DNA from 2 places in the Mesorhizobium sp. M0998 genome. Region 1 is predicted to be linked to the other one. Evidence: predicted binding sites of a transcription regulator. Region 1 holds the regulator's gene; the other holds the start of a gene.
What was found. The regulator LexA, encoded in region 1, represses DNA repair genes until DNA is damaged. The targets are predictions, from matches to a motif close to TGTTCNNNNTGTGTTCNG.
Positions count from the first base shown of each region.

Region 2: uvrA (excinuclease ABC subunit UvrA) is a predicted target of LexA. The motif match lies at 4,122-4,139, and genes of this name have one in related genera.

Region 1 covers NZ_JAMYND010000031.1:20,954-28,876, forward strand. The annotation lists gene NKH59_RS24795 (molybdopterin molybdotransferase MoeA) at 1-94, shown strand, start outside; gene NKH59_RS24800 (hormone-sensitive lipase) at 102-932, opposite strand; partial or broken gene kynU (kynureninase) at 1,029-2,275, opposite strand; gene lexA (transcriptional repressor LexA) at 2,723-3,457, shown strand; gene NKH59_RS24815 (ComEC/Rec2 family competence protein) at 3,451-5,916, opposite strand; gene gltX (glutamate--tRNA ligase) at 6,013-7,434, shown strand; gene gltA (citrate synthase) at 7,614-7,923, shown strand, end outside.
Region 2 covers NZ_JAMYND010000011.1:149,561-157,483, forward strand. The annotation lists gene NKH59_RS13300 (DUF72 domain-containing protein) at 1-145, opposite strand, end outside; gene NKH59_RS13305 (GNAT family N-acetyltransferase) at 174-644, opposite strand; gene NKH59_RS13310 (DUF302 domain-containing protein) at 641-1,051, opposite strand; gene uvrA (excinuclease ABC subunit UvrA) at 1,051-3,972, opposite strand; gene NKH59_RS13320 (hypothetical protein) at 4,669-5,067, opposite strand; gene NKH59_RS13325 (ATP-dependent Clp protease proteolytic subunit) at 5,064-5,669, opposite strand; gene NKH59_RS13330 (SRPBCC family protein) at 5,696-6,220, opposite strand; gene NKH59_RS13335 (ArsR/SmtB family transcription factor) at 6,217-6,531, opposite strand; gene NKH59_RS13340 (cupin domain-containing protein) at 6,615-7,004, opposite strand; gene NKH59_RS13345 (single-stranded DNA-binding protein) at 7,213-7,725, shown strand; gene NKH59_RS13350 (OsmC family protein) at 7,848-7,923, shown strand, end outside.

The DNA of each region.
Region 1 (7,923 bases):
AATGCTGGCCGATGCCAACGGGCTGATCGTTCGCGCGCCGTTCGCGCCTGCCGCGGCGACGGGCTCCCCCTGCGACGTGCTGATGCTACGCTGAACCTGCCTCACTCCGAAATCAAGGTCCGGGTCAGCGGATGGTCTGGATCGGCCAAACCGTCGATGATGTTGAAATGATGCCGGTCAGGCTCGACCACCGAGCTGGTCGCGGTACCCAGGCCGATCCAGATGTTGGCCAGCAACGCGCTCTGACGCAGGAATTCAGCGCGCTCGCCGCCGCCGGCCCAGCAGGTCAGGCGGGCCTTGTCCATCGGGCGTAGCAGCACCGGGCTTTCGGCCTGCGCCTCGGCCTCATCGATCGCCAGCGTCTCGTTCATGCCGGTGCGCATGATCGGGCGCAAATCGTGCACCCCCGAGATCGACACTACATGACGAACGCGCCGGACGACTTCGGGCGCCAGCGGCGTCGTCGCCGTAACCATCCGGCTAACAAGATGGCCGCCGGCCGAGTGCCCGGTCAGCATCAGCGGCCCTGCAACGATCGCCGCCGCCTTGCCGATCGCCGCGCCGACTTCCTTGACGATGCCGCCAATGCGTATCTGCGGACAGAGCGTGTAGGACGGCATCGCCACCGCATAGCCGCGATCAACAGGGCCAGCGGCAAGATGCGACCAGAAATTCTTGTCGAATTCCATCCAGTAGCCGCCATGGACGAACACCACGAGTCCCTTGGGCTTGATGGGAGGCAGGAAAAGATCGAGCCGGTTGCGTGGGTTGTCGCCATAGGCCATGTCCAGCCGCGCCCTGCCCTCGGTCGAAAGCACGTCGCGGAAAATCCGCGCGGGCTCGATCCAGGCCGCCGGCCAGCGATCGCTGCCGGCTATGTTGGCGCCGTTGGCATAGGCGTTGTCCCAATCTGCAATGTGACGTTCGAACACCCTGCGCCCTCCCTGGCATATGGCCTTGCAACGTAGCCGTGAGCATCGCGCGGCGCGTCGCTCGCCAGCCTCACGATTCCAGCTCTCGCATCAATCTCACGTGACAGCTGCTTTGATGGCGAAGCGCGCATCCTTCCACGCACCGGTGTGCAGGATGTCCTCAAGCACTTTGACGGCCTGCCAGACATCGGCATAGCCGACATAGAGCGGGGTGAAGCCGAAGCGCATGGTCGATGGCGCGCGAAAATCGCCGATCACGCCACGTTCGATCAGCGCGCGCATGACCTGGTAGCCATGCTCATGCATGAATGAAATCTGGCTGCCGCGTTTTTCCCCATCGCGCGTGCTTTCGAGCGTGAGCCCGTAAGTGCCGCACTTTGCCTCGACAAGCTCGATGAACAGATCCGCCAGCGCGATGCTCTTCTTGCGCACCGCCGTCATATCGACATCGTTCCAGATGTCGAGCGCGCCCTTCAGCGTGCGCATCGACAGGACCGGCTGCGTGCCGCACAGAAACCGGCGGATGCCGGTGCCGGCCGCATAGCCTGGCTCGAAGGCGAAGGGCCGTGCATGGCCCCACCAGCCGGTGAGCGGCTGCTGGATGTCGGAAAGATGCCGCTCAGCCGCATAGATGAAGGCAGGCGCGCCGGGGCCGCCATTCAGATATTTGTAGGTGCAGCCAACGGCAAAATCGGCGTTTGCCTTGTCGAGCTCGACTGGCATCGCGCCGGCGGTGTGGCAGAGATCCCAGACGATCATCGCCCCGGCTTCCTGAGCCCTGCGCGTCAGCGCCGGCATGTCGCGCAGTTCGCCCGACCTATAGTTGACGTGGTTGACCAGCACCACGGCGGTGCGTTCGTCGATCAGCTCTTCGATGGTCGGCGCGTCGACTCCCGAGAGGCGCAGCAGCGTATCTTTTCGCGTCGAAACCACACCTCGGCCATGTAGAGGTCCGTCGGAAAACTATCGCCCTCGGCGACGATGACCTGCCGCTCCGGTCGCATGGCCATGGCGGCGTGCAGCAGCTTGTAGATGTTGACCGATGTCGTGTCGCAGACCACCGTCTGGCCGGCCGCGGCACCGATCAGGCGCCCGAGCTGGTCGCCAAGTTCAAGCGGCATGTTGAACCAGCCGGCCGTGTTCCATGCGCGGATGAGATCATGCGACCATTCTTCGGTCGCGGCCTTGTGCAGTTCATCGAAAGCGGCACGTGAAGCAGCTCCTAGCGAATTGCCGTCGAGATAGATCACTCCTTGCGGCAACACAAAGCGGTCGCGCATCGCGCGCAGCGGATCCGCGGCATCCATCGCCTTTATGGCCACGAGATCGGGAATTCCTGTCATGATTTGTCTGCTCCCCCAAGATCCAACGCAACGCCGGACACGCATCGACTGTTCTTCCATTACCTGGTTGCGCGCAGCAAGGCTCCACCGGCGAGAAGCAGCCTGACCAGACGGTGGAAACCGGGACTTAACCCGAGGTTGGCGTTTTGAGTTCGTTTCGTTCACGGTGCATTGACCAAACCGCACAGTCGATAAGGGTTCAATTCCGTGCCTTTTGCCGACCGACGGCCGATGCCAGTGCCGCCATCTAGGAGGCCAGAAGGGCGCAAACGAAAGCAGAATCAAGGCGATGAGGCTTGCGGCGGTGAAAATGCGGTACGCCGGTAGGGGACGTCGTTTGTTTCCCGAGCCTTAACGCATTCATTAAACTTTAAACAGTTGCGGAACACAACTGGAACAGATAGTGTTTGTTCTGGGTTTGTTTTTCTGATTCTGTTGGGGGTCGCTATGCTGACACGCAAACAACACGAACTGCTTATGTTCATCCACGAAAGGTTGAAGGAAAGCGGTATCCCGCCTTCATTCGACGAGATGAAGGAAGCGCTCGACCTGGCTTCCAAATCCGGAATCCACCGGCTGATTACGGCGCTGGAGGAGCGCGGCTTCATTCGCCGTTTGCCCAACCGGGCCCGTGCGCTGGAAGTGCTACGCCTGCCTGACTCGATCGCCCCCGGCCTCAATGCGGCACGCAAGTTCTCGCCGAGTGTCATCCAGGGCAGTCTTGGGCAAGGCGCCCCTCGGCAAGGCAAGCCGACATCGTCGCGCGTGCCCGCAGCCGGAAATGACGACGATGTCGTCGCCGCCGTTTCGATCCCGGTGATGGGCCGCATCGCTGCCGGTGTGCCGATCGACGCCATCCAGCACCAGACGCATTCGATTTCGGTGCCGCCGGATATGATCATGGGCGGCGAGCATTATGCGCTCGAGGTCAAAGGCGATTCGATGATCGAGGCCGGCATTTTCGACGGCGACACGGTGATCATCCGCAATGCCGATACGGCGAGCCCCGGTGAGATCGTGGTGGCACTGGTCGACGAGGAGGAAGCGACGCTGAAGCGGTTCCGCCGCAAGGGCGCCTCGATCGCCCTGGAAGCCGCCAATCCGGCCTACGAGACGCGCATCTTCGGACCAGACAGGGTCAAGGTGCAGGGCAAGCTCGTCGGACTGATCCGCCGCTACTGAGCTCCGCCCTTGGCGCCGGCTTTGGGGTTGTCGGCCCGGCGGTATGGCGGCAGGCCCCGTGCCGCGCGTGAAAATTTCCGCTGCACGTGCCAGGGCCGGTATGATTTTTCGACGGCGAAGCGGATCTCGGCGCGTGTTGCCGCTTGTGGATCGAAATAGACGGCGGCACTTCCCGCGCGCGCCAGTTGCCGTTTGGTGACGACGAGGACCAGCCGGTCGTAGTAGCAGGGGTTATGGGCGGTGGCGTCGTCGATGACGATCAAGCTGGCAAAGGCGCAGGCTGGCCGCGCAGTATCGCGGTCCTTGGCTTGCGCGATGATCGCGCCGGATGGATGCCTGGCAAGGCAGAGGCCGTCCGTGCAAATGAACGGCATGCCCGGCGGTAGGTCGGCCGGATCGGCAATGTCGAATTGCGGGTCGTTCTTTCCAGGTGTTTCCGGCGCGACGATAGCCTCTGATGTGAGCGCGCGTTTCCAGTTGTCGATGGTGAACTCATTCGGGCGTGCCCGGTTGACCGCGAGTTCACCGCTGCCGATCGACAGCACGACCAGCCGTGCGTCCTCCGAGACCAATACGTCGGGTATGCGTGTCTGCGTTGTCGTCAGCAAGCCGGCGAGCGCAAAAGGAAGTGCCGCCAGCCGCAACCACGTCGTCGCCATGCTGGCAATGACGAGGGCGATCGTCACCAGAAGGACGGATCTCAGCGAAATCAGCCCGACCGCATCGATCGGCGAGCGCTCCGAGATCCACCCGGACAGGGCGATCATCGCCGTCAGCCCCTTGCCCATGACATAGAGGAAAGGGCCATCCGCACCGAACGGCATCGCCAGCGCGCTGAGAACGGCGAAGGGCATGACGACCAGTGAGACGATGGGCATGATGGCCAGATTGGCGAACAGGCTGAGCGGCGCCACGCGCTGGAAATGCCATATGGCGAAAAGCGCCGTGGCGCTCCCTGCAATGGTCGAGGTCATCGCCAGACCGCACATGCCCAGCAGGACCTTTCGCGTGGCAAGGCGTAGCGGCGACTTCCGCGGCGGCGGCGTGGTGGCCCTCCCGGCGCGGTAATCGGACCAGCCTGCATAGGCGCCGACAAGGGCCGCCGTCGCGGCGAAGGACATCTGGAAACTCGGACCGACCACCTCGTGCGGCGACACCAGGATGACCGCGATGGCCGAGATCGCCAGGTTGCGCATGGTGAGCGCGGCCCGGTCGAACAGCACGGCGATAAGCATCACCGCCAGCATGATGAAGCTGCGTTCGGCCGCCACGACAATGCCGGAAAAGACGAGGTAGGCCGCAATCGAAAAAAGCGCGGCGGCCGCGGCATATTTCTTGACCGGCCGTCGCGATGAGAAATCGGGAAACAGCGCGAAGGCACCCCGCAGCAGCGCCATGATGGTGCCGGCGACCAACGCCATATGCAGCCCCGAGATGGAGATGATGTGGTAGATGCCGGTGCGCCGCATCGCTTCGTTGATCTCCTCGGGAATGCCGGCGCGCACGCCGACGATCAGAGCAGCAGCAATCTCGCCCTCGGCACCGCCGATGCGGCTGCGGATATGGTCGGCGATGGATTCACGCGCGTCTTCGATCGCGGAAGAAAGCTGCGCGGCAAGCGGCATGCTGTCCGACGACACGATTTTCGGATTGCCGAGAAAAAAGCCGCTGCCGCCGATACCGGCGAAATAGCTGTCGAAGGAGAAATCATAGCTGTCGGGCCGCACCGGGCCGGTCGGCGGCAGCAGCCGCACATAGCCGGTGATCTCGGAACCGGCGGTCAGCTCAGCCGGTATCTTCATCGCCGAAACGCGGACCCGTTCCGGCATGTAGCGCAGTGTCGGCCTGGCGGTTGAGATCACATCGATTGTCAGCCTGATGCGGCCGCTCGCCATGGGCTCGTACGATACGACGCGACCCGTCAGCCGCGTCGAGATTTCGGAGCCGAGCATATGCGTTCCGACACGCCATGTTTCGAACTTGGCGGCAAGTACGCCAAGCGCGCAGAGCAGCGCCACCATGAAGCACAGGCGCGTCCTGGGCCATGACCGCGAGACGACGGCACAAAGGGTCGCGAGGAGCGCGATTGCGATCGGCTGTGGAAAGGCCGGCTCCACCGACAGCCCGAAATAAACGACCACCCCGCATGCGAGGAACACCGGCACCAGCAGGAAGGCGATGCCGCGGTCGAGTTCCAGACCGGCCGCTGTGGTTACGCTGTTGCGGATACGGGACGGTGACGGGAGGCGGAAACGCCTGCGCAGGCGTACGATAGGCTCGCCCGCGGGCACGAGAACCGTTGCTGGGTCGCTGGCCGGCAGCGACGGAGCATCGAAGCGCGGAGCAGGTAGCAATGCCGGTGCCGGCAGGACAGGCGGGGGAGCGGCAAACAGCAAGCGTTCGCTGACGTCGCTGCCAACGTCCTCGCCCTCGCCCGCACCACGGCCTCGCACAGCCATCGGGTCTGCCCCTTGCGCCCTCGACCTCCTATGCTACATGAACGCGCAACGCGCGAAAGTCCGCAAACCCACTTCCTTCGCCCGCCTGAGAGTTCCATGCCCGATAAGGTCGTCACCCGTTTTGCCCCCTCGCCCACCGGCTATCTGCACATTGGCGGCGCGCGCACGGCGCTGTTCAACTGGCTGTACGCCAAGCACACGGGCGGCACGATGCTGCTGCGTATAGAGGATACCGACCGTGAGCGGTCGACGGATGCGGCGACGGCAGCCATTCTCGACGGGCTTTCCTGGCTCGGACTCACCTGGGACGGCGCGCCTGTCTCGCAGTTCGAGCGCGCGCCGCGCCATCGCGAGGTGGCCGAGGAGCTGGTGCGCGTGGGCAAGGCCTATTACTGCTACGCGACGCCGGCGGAGCTGGAGGCGATGCGCGAGGCAGCGCGAGCCAAGGGGCTTCCGCCCCGCTATGATGGGCGCTGGCGCGACCGCGACCCGTCGGAGGCGCCGCCCGGCGCCAAGGGGGCGATCCGCATCAAGGCGCCGACAGACGGCGAGACGGTGGTGCATGACCGCGTCCAGGGCGACGTGCGCTTTCCCAACAAGGATCTCGACGATTTCATTATTCTGCGCTCGGACGGCAATCCCACCTACATGCATGCCGTCGTCGTCGACGATCACGACATGGGCATCACCCACATCATCCGCGGCGACGATCATTTGACCAACGCCGCACGCCAGACCGTAATCTATCACGCCATGGGCTGGGAGGTGCCGTCGATGTCGCATATCCCGTTGATCCACGGTGCCGACGGCGCCAAGCTGTCGAAGCGGCACGGTGCGCTTGGCGTCGAAGCCTATCGCGCCATGGGCTACCTGCCGGAGGCGCTGCTCAACTATCTGGCGAGGCTTGGCTGGAGCCACGGCGACGATGAGATCATGTCGATCGCCGACATGATTACATGGTTCGACATTGGCGACGTCAACAAGGGCGCCGCCCGTTTCGACTTCGCCAAGCTCGAGGCGCTTAACGGCGTGCATATGCGCCGGATGAACGACGCGGCGCTGCTCGACATCTTCATCGCCACTCTGCCCTATCTAGAAGGCGGCCCGGCAATCGCCGCTCGCCTCGACGACAGACGCAGGGCGCAACTGCTTGCCGCGTTGCCGGGCCTGAAGGAGCGCGCCAAAACGCTGGTCGAACTTGTTGAAGGGGCTGCATTCCTTTTCGTCGAACGGCCGCTGCCGGTCGACGAGAAGGCGGCGGCGCTGCTCAGCGGTGAGGCGCGCGCGATCCTGCGGGGCGCTCATGCGGCACTAGCCACGGTTTCGGAGTGGTCTGCCGCCTCAGCCGAAGCCGCGATCCGCGACTATGCGCAGGCCGCCGGCCATAAACTCGGCGCCGTGGCCCAACCTTTGCGCGCCGCGCTCACCGGCAAAAGTACCTCGCCAGGTGTCTTTGATGTGCTTGCCGTGCTTGGCCGCGAGGAAAGCCTGGCGCGGATCGCTGATCAAATCGATTAGCAAACTGGCCCAAGAAGATTGGCATTGAAAGGTGTGTTTCGCAGTGCAACATTGGGTCTTGGCCTAATCTGCCGCGCAGATTCAATTGCGGGCGCAAATGTGCGTATTCCGATGCTTTTGACGTGTTGGGTTCAGATATTTTGCCTTTGCCGGCCTGAGGAAACAAAAAGGAGTTTGCTATGACCGAACCTGCGACAAAAATGGAATTTGGCGGCAAAACCCAGGCATCGACGGCCAAGCTGGAACTCGGCGGCAAAACCCATGAATTCAAGATACGAAGTGGTTCGGTAGGACCTGACGTCATCGATATCGGTTCGCTCTACAACACCGCCGGCGTCTTTACCTACGATCCCGGTTTTACGTCGACGGCGAGCTGCGAATCGGAAATCACCTTCATCGATGGCGATGCCGGCATTCTTTTGCACCGCGGCTACCCGATCGACCAATTGGCCGAGCACGGCGACTTCCTCGAAGTCTGCTATCTCTTGC
Region 2 (7,923 bases), on a different contig from region 1:
TGCCGTTGACCTCGACAGTGGGCACCTGCCGGCTGGCATAATGCAGTTGCTTGGCCTTCGACAATTTGTCCGGGTAGAAGGACGTGTCCCACGGCTCGAAGGTCCAGCCGCCCATGCCGGCGCGGATTGTTCCTGATTGAGTCATGGTCGTCCTCCCGGTTTGCAGAAAAGGATCACGCGATGGCGGTCGTCTCGACGGCTTTCGCCATGTCGACGGCCGTCCATCCTGGCCGATATGGATTGGGCCGGCGACCCGTTTCGCGAAAGCCGTAGGCCTTATACAACGAAACGTTCCGTTCCATTCTGGCATTGGTGTAGAGTCGGATTTCAGGCAAGCTCCACAAGCGCGTCTGTTGCTCAGCCCAATTGAGCAGCGCGACACCGAAACCCTTGCCTTGAAAGGCGGGCGCAACGGCGACGCTGAAGATCATTGTATGGTCCGCATGTCGTTCGAGAACGATCAAGCCGGCCGGCTGTCCGTCCTGCTCCGAAAGCCAGACCTCGCCGCGTTCTATGCGCGGCACGTAGTCCTCGGTGACAGGGATCGGCGGTGCGCCGAGCAGGGCAGTGTAGGGCGCGTAGGCGTCGGTGGTGAGCGAGATCACCGTGGGGAGATCATCGGCCCGAGCGGCTCTCATGATCAAAACTGGCCCGCGCCGACAGCGGCCGCAATCACCTTGTCCATGCCGGCCGCTATCGCGGCGACGGCATTGCGACTGGCGTCGCCCAAGCCGTGGCGCTCAGCGAGCCAGTGCGCGTCATTGTAGGAGAGCCAGACCTTGCCTTGCTCGTCCTCCCAAGCCAGTGCCTTGACCGGCAGATCGATGCCGGCAAGTTGCCGGTCCTGCATCAGCGGCGTGCCGCCTTTCGGGTTGCCAAAAATCAGAAGCTGGGTCGGACGCAGGGAAGCTTCGACACTGCGCGCACCGGCGGCGTGGTCAATGCGGGCGAAGACCAGCAATCCTGCGCGTTCCACGGTCCCGACCAGGCGATCGATCGTTTCGGCCACGCCGAAGCGGCTTTGGACCGTGATGAGACCGTTCTTTACCATCACTCCGCCGCTTCGCGCTTGCCTCCGGGGCGCCGCTCCAGCAATTCCCTCAGGAACTGTCCGGTATAGCTGCGTTTTTCGCGGACGATGTCCTCCGGCGTGCCGGACGCCACCAGCTCACCGCCGCCGTCACCACCTTCGGGGCCAAGATCGAGTACCCAGTCAGCCGTCTTGATCACCTCGAGATTGTGCTCGATGACGACCACCGTGTTGCCCTGGTCGACCAGCTCGTGCAGCACTTCAAGCAGCTTGGCCACGTCGTGGAAATGCAGGCCGGTGGTTGGCTCATCGAGAATGTAGAGCGTCTTGCCGGTCGCCTTGCGCGACAGTTCCTTGGCAAGCTTGATGCGCTGCGCCTCGCCGCCCGACAAAGTCGTTGCCTGCTGGCCAACATGGATGTAGCCGAGGCCGACCCGTTTCAGCGTCTCCAGCTTGTCGCGCACGCCAGGCACGGCGGCGAAGAAATCGACGCCTTCCTCGACCGTCATGTCGAGAACGTCGGCGATCGACTTGCCCTTGAACAGCACGTCCAGCGTTTCGCGGTTGTAACGCTTGCCGTGGCAGACGTCGCAGGTGACGTAGACGTCGGGCAGGAAGTGCATCTCGATCTTGATGACGCCGTCGCCCTGGCAGGCCTCGCAGCGGCCGCCCTTGACGTTGAACGAGAAGCGCCCCGGCTGGTAGCCGCGCGCCTTGGCCTCCGGCAGGCCGGCGAACCAGTCGCGAATCGGCGTGAAGGCGCCGGTATAGGTGGCAGGGTTGGAGCGCGGCGTCCGTCCGATCGGCGACTGGTCGATGTCGATGACCTTGTCGAGGAATTCCAACCCCTCGATGCGGTCGTGCTCGGCCGGATGCTCGCGCGAGCCCATGATGCGGCGCGACGCCGCCTTGAACAGGGTCTCGATCAGGAAGGTCGACTTGCCGCCGCCGGATACGCCGGTGACGGCGGTAAACGTGCCGAGCGGGATTTCGGCGGTGACGTTCTTCAGGTTGTTGCCGCGCGCGCCGACGACCTTCAGCCGGCGGTTCTTCTTGGCCTCGCGGCGCCGTGCCGGCGTCGCCACTTCGAGCTCGCCCGACAGGTATTTGCCGGTGATCGAAGCGGGCGTCGCCATGATCTGCTGCGGCGTGCCCTGGGCGATGATGTGGCCGCCATGAATGCCGGCAGCCGGGCCGATATCGACGACATAGTCGGCATGCAGGATGGCGTCCTCGTCGTGCTCGACGACGATGACCGTGTTGCCGATGTCGCGCAGATGCTTCAGCGTGTCGAGCAGGCGGGCGTTGTCGCGCTGGTGCAGACCGATCGACGGCTCGTCCAGCACGTAAAGTACGCCGGTCAGGCCGGAGCCGATCTGCGAGGCAAGACGGATGCGCTGGCTCTCACCGCCTGAAAGCGTGCCGGAGTTGCGCGACAGCGTCAGGTAATCGAGACCGACATCGTTGAGGAAGCGCAGCCGCTCTCGGATTTCCTTGAGCACGCGCACCGCAATCTCGTTCTGCTTGTCGTTGAGCGAAGCGGGCAGATCGGTGAACCACTGGTCGGCCTTGCGGATGGACAGCTCGGTGACCTCGCCAATGTGCTTGCCGGCGATCTTGACCGCGAGCGCCTCGGGCTTCAGCCGATAGCCGCGGCAGGCCGGGCAGGGCGTGGCCGACATGAAGCGCTCGATCTCCTCGCGCATCCAGGCGGATTCGGTTTCCTTCCAGCGGCGCTCGAGATTGGGGATGACGCCCTCGAAGGTTTTCGTCGTTTTGTAGGAGCGCAGACCGTCATCATAATGGAAGGTGATTTCGCGCTCGCCGGTGCCGTGCAGGACGGCTTGCCTTGCCTCCTCGCTCAAATCCTTGAACTTGTCGCCGAGCTTGAAGCCATAGGCAATGCCCAGCGCTTCCAGCGTCTGCGCATAATAGGGCGAGGTCGACTTCGCCCACGGGCTGACGGCGCCGGCGCGCAGCGAGACATTCTCGTCGGGCACGACCAGGCTGGCATCAATGGCGCGTTGGCTGCCGAGCCCGTCGCAGGTCGGGCAGGCGCCGAACGGATTGTTGAAGGAGAATAGCCTGGGCTCGATCTCGGGAATGGTGAAGCCGGATACCGGGCAGGCGAACTTTTCCGAGAACAGCATGCGTTCATGCGTCTCGTTCTTCGATTTGTTGACCGAATCCTCGCCGGTCTGGCTGGCGTCGAGCGGCTTGTCGGCAAATTCCGCCACTGCCAGCCCGTCGGCCAGCTTCAGCGCGGTCTCGATGGAATCGGCGAGCCGCGTCGCCAGATCGCCGCGCACGACGATGCGGTCGACGACGACGTCGATGTCGTGCTTGTACTTCTTGTCCAGCGCCGGCACGTCGGCGATCTCATAGAAGACGCCATCGACTTTGACGCGCTGAAAACCCTTCTTCTGCAGCTCCAGCAGTTCCTTGCGGTACTCGCCTTTGCGGCCGCGCACCATCGGCGCCAGAATGAACAGCCGGGTGCCTTCCTCGACAGCAAGCACCCGGTCGACCATCTGCGAAACCGTCTGGCTCTCGATCGGCAGGCCGGTGGCCGGCGAATAGGGTACACCGACGCGGGCGAACAAAAGCCGCATATAATCGTAGATCTCGGTGACGGTGCCGACCGTCGAACGTGGATTCTTCGAGGTGGTCTTCTGCTCGATGGAGATGGCCGGCGACAGGCCGTCGATCTGGTCGACGTCAGGCTTCTGCATCATTTCGAGGAATTGCCGTGCATAGGCCGAAAGGCTCTCGACGTAGCGGCGTTGGCCCTCGGCGTAGATGGTGTCGAAGGCAAGCGACGACTTGCCCGACCCCGACAGGCCGGTCATGACGATCAGGCTGTCACGCGGCAGGTCGAGATCGACATTCTTCAGATTGTGTTCGCGTGCCCCGCGAATGGAGAGATATTTATGGTCGGCCATCGCCGGTCGCCGCCTCAGAATCTGGAATTCGTGGGATGGGCGGGTTTTCCCGACCACCCCCTATGTAGGTAATTTCGCCGCCTTTTCGAGAGACGCCACAACTCCCGACCAAAGCGTTTAACCGCCTTTCGCGCGAACGGGCAAGCGGAAAGAACAAAGGCCGAACACGCTCCTGACAAAAGCTGCCCGCGCAGCCGGCTTCACAAAGCGTCTCGCGATCACATTTTTCGGCAACCCGGCTATTCAAGGTTGACGTCCCCGCGTCATGGGGGCAGAATCCAATTGTCAACGAAGCCGGCCGTCTTTCGATGGCCTCGCGGCCTGGGGCTAGCCTGCGAGACGCCGCGGGTTATGCGATGAGCGCTTCGACGACAGTCGCAACGAACAGAAGGAGAGCAGAGGCATGACTCCACCGGATTGTTCCTTGAGGCTCCACGTGTCGCTGGAGCCGCGGCAGGTATAAGTAGCCAGGTCAGGCGTTTAGCGCTACCTGCCCGCGTTGACCTGCCGATCCCCACAACAATCAGAGACTGCTAGTCGGATCGTCGGCTGAACGCCGCGAAGCATCCGAAATAAAAAGCCGGCAGTACACTCCCGGCAATTTGGATTTCAGATCCAAGAAAGCCCCGTCAGTTGCAAAGCAATGGCGGGGCTGTTCGTTTGAAGCGCAATATTTGTGGTTCACACCAGGCGAACTTAGCGGCTGGAGGGCCTGATCCCGCCGGTAGCGACATCAATGGTGATGCTACCGGAAATCCGAACGTCGGTATCGCCAATCTTGAAGGTGCCGTTGCCGCTGCCTAGAGCCATATCGTCAGGCTCAGGCCGCGGCGCTGGCTCGGCGATGCGATAATCGCTGGTCACACCGGGCAGAGCGCGCTTTTGCGAAGACGTCGAATTATCTTGGGCAAGTGCCATACCCACCAGCATGTTCGTGCCGGCAACGGTAGCGATGGCAAGGCATAACAGGCTGGATGAGCGGCTGGCGGTCATCGCCGGACTATAGTGCCGCGATAGCGGCAAGACCAGACCGATGGCGCTGAAATTGCGGGCGCTCAATCGCCTCAGTTCCGTCCGCCGGCCCGGCTCGTTCATGCGGCCTGCTTGCGAGTGTCGAAAACATGGTCGACGAGGCCCCAATCCTTGGCCTCCTGCGCGGTCATGAAAAAGTCGCGGTCGAGCGTGCGTTCCACTTCTTCGTAGGTGCGGCCGCAATGGCGGGCGTAAAGATCGGTCATGCGCCGCTTGGTGCGAAGGATGCCCTCGGCATGGCGCTGGATATCGGAGGCTTGGCCCTGGAAACCGCCGAGAGGCTGATGCAGCACGATGCTGGTGTTGGGTAGCGCGATGCGCCGCCCCGGTGTGCCGGCCATCAAAAGGAACGAGGCCATCGAGGCGGCGAAGCCCATACAAACCGTGGAGACCGGGCAGCTGATATACTGCATCGTATCGTAGATGGCGAAACCGCTGGTCACCACGCCGCCCGGCGAGTTGATGTAGAGCGAGACCTCCTTGTCGGGATTGTCGGATTCCAACGACAGAAGCTGGGCGCAGACCAGCGCCGAGGTGCCGTCATCGATCGGGCCGTTGATGAAGACGATGCGCTCGCGCAGCAGCCGCGAAAATATGTCGAAGGCACGTTCGCCGCGGCTCGACTGCTCGATCACCATCGGCACCAGATTGGCAAGGCCGCTCATCGGTTGTCTCCGTTGACTGTTGTCGTTCAGGCCGCGCGCAGGAAGAGGCGCGGGGTGTTTGCGGCGATCTGTTTGTGCCTGGGAGTGCGCGCTTCAAAGGAAAGCCGGCAACCGGCGCTTGCCATCGCGATCTCTGGCACTGCTGCCCGAGCAAAACCGTCATGGACGATGCGTAGATGCGTGCCGCCGGAAACGGTGCGGTCGAGCGTAAAGGTGACGATGCTGTCCACTGGGCTGTCGTTCATTGCGCTGTCCAGGGGGCTGCCGGGCGGCACCTGCGTATCGCCGGGCGCCGGGCGCTCCCGCCAGGAATAGCGCAGCAGCCGTCCGGGATCCGCGTCGAGGATTTCGCACTCGATCGGCGCATTCGGCGCTTTAAAGGCAAAGCGGTTGCCGATTTCGGGCTTGATGTCGTTCGGCATCATCCAGGCCGCGAGCAGGTCCGGCACCGTCAGTGCCCGCCACACCTTTTCCGGCGGTTCGGGCAGCTCGCACTCGAACTCGATCTTGTCTGCGGCCATTTCGGCGCGTTCTTTGCCTCGGCTGGTCATTCGTCCATGTCCTTCAAAACCGTCTTGAGCCTTTCGATGCGCTCTGGCCAGAACGCACGGTAGCGTTCGATCCAGCTGAGCAGTGGCGCAAGCCCCTTCGGATCGACGCGGTAATAGGCGTTGCGACCGGCCCGGCGCTCCACCACGAGGCCGGCGCCGCGCAGCACTGCGAGATGTTGCGATACCGCCGGCTGCGATACCGGTATGCCAGTGCGCAGTTCCGACACCGTCATCTCGCCGTCGGCGAGCCGCTCATAGACGGCGCGACGCGTTGGATCCGCTAGTGCCCGAAAAATGTCTGCTTCGATCATGCCGAAAGCATAAGTCAATACTTATCGGTTTGGCAAGCCGTGTTTTTTAAGACAGGCGGTGTTTTTTAAGACAGGGCGAGGTTTTACAAACTCGCTGGAAGCCAGCGTCTCACCATGTCGGGGGATCCGTTGAACGTCGCCTCGAAAACTGGTGACGCGAGCACAGCATGAATATGAAGCAATTCGGAGCCGACGTTTCGGAAGCCATGTTGCTTGTGCGCGGCGACAACAAGCGACTGTCCGGCAGTCAAGACGAGATGCTCTTCGTCGATCCACATCTCGGCCCTGCCAGCGATGACGGTAAGCACTTCCTCGACCGGGTGCCAATGTGTCGGGGCGCCAACCGCCGGTTCGACCCATTGTTCAAACATGCAAAGTTGAGTTGCGCCGTTGCGGGCAGAGACATGCATGCGGGTCTTTACTCCCGTCCGCCATTCTTCTTGCGGCTGATCGTCATGCGCAACCATCTTCATGCGTTCGCCTCGATCCCATGGTCTGTGGAAATTCGACGCCGAGACACTACTTCTTACTGACAACTATTGACAGTGCAGGGCCTCTCCTATAGAACGAAAAGAGAACAAAAACCTTGTGGGAAAAGGCAGCGACGGCAGGCAGGGATTGTCCATCGCCTGTAAGGTGCGGCGACAAAAATTCGGTTTCGGATGAGCGCGGAGAAGTATCATGGCGGGTAGCGTCAACAAGGTCATTCTGGTGGGCAACCTCGGGGCGGACCCTGAAATCCGCCGCCTGAATTCGGGTGACCCGGTCGTCAACATCCGCATCGCGACGTCGGAAAGCTGGCGCGACAAGACGTCCGGAGAGCGCAAGGAAAAGACCGAGTGGCACAATGTCGTGATCTTCAACGACCAGATCGCCAAGGTGGCCGAGCAGTATCTGAAGAAGGGCATGAAGGTCTATGTCGAGGGCCAGTTGCAGACGCGCAAATGGCAGGACCAGACCGGCAATGACCGCTATACGACCGAAATCGTGTTGCAGAAATTCCGCGGCGAGCTGCAGATGCTCGATGCGCGGGGCGAGGGCGGCGGCCAGGTCGGCAACTATGCCGGTGGTGGTGCGAGCCGCGGTTCCGATTTCGGCCAGTCCGGCCCGGGCGAAAGTTTCAATCGCGGTGGCGCCAACAAGGGCGGCGGCGGTGGTTCGTCGCGCGAGCTGGACGACGAAATCCCGTTCTGATTTCTCGGGCGGACTGCCCTTGCGGCGAAAAGCGCCGGCACCTTGGCCACGAAATGGCGTCCCGAAAATCTGTCTTGGATTTTCGGGACGTTGTGCGTTTGAGCGGTGAAAGGACGTATCAGGTGAAGGCAAGGGTCAAATGGGTCGAGGAGCGCACTTTCGTTGGCGAGTCCGCCAATGGGCACAAGCTGGTGCTAG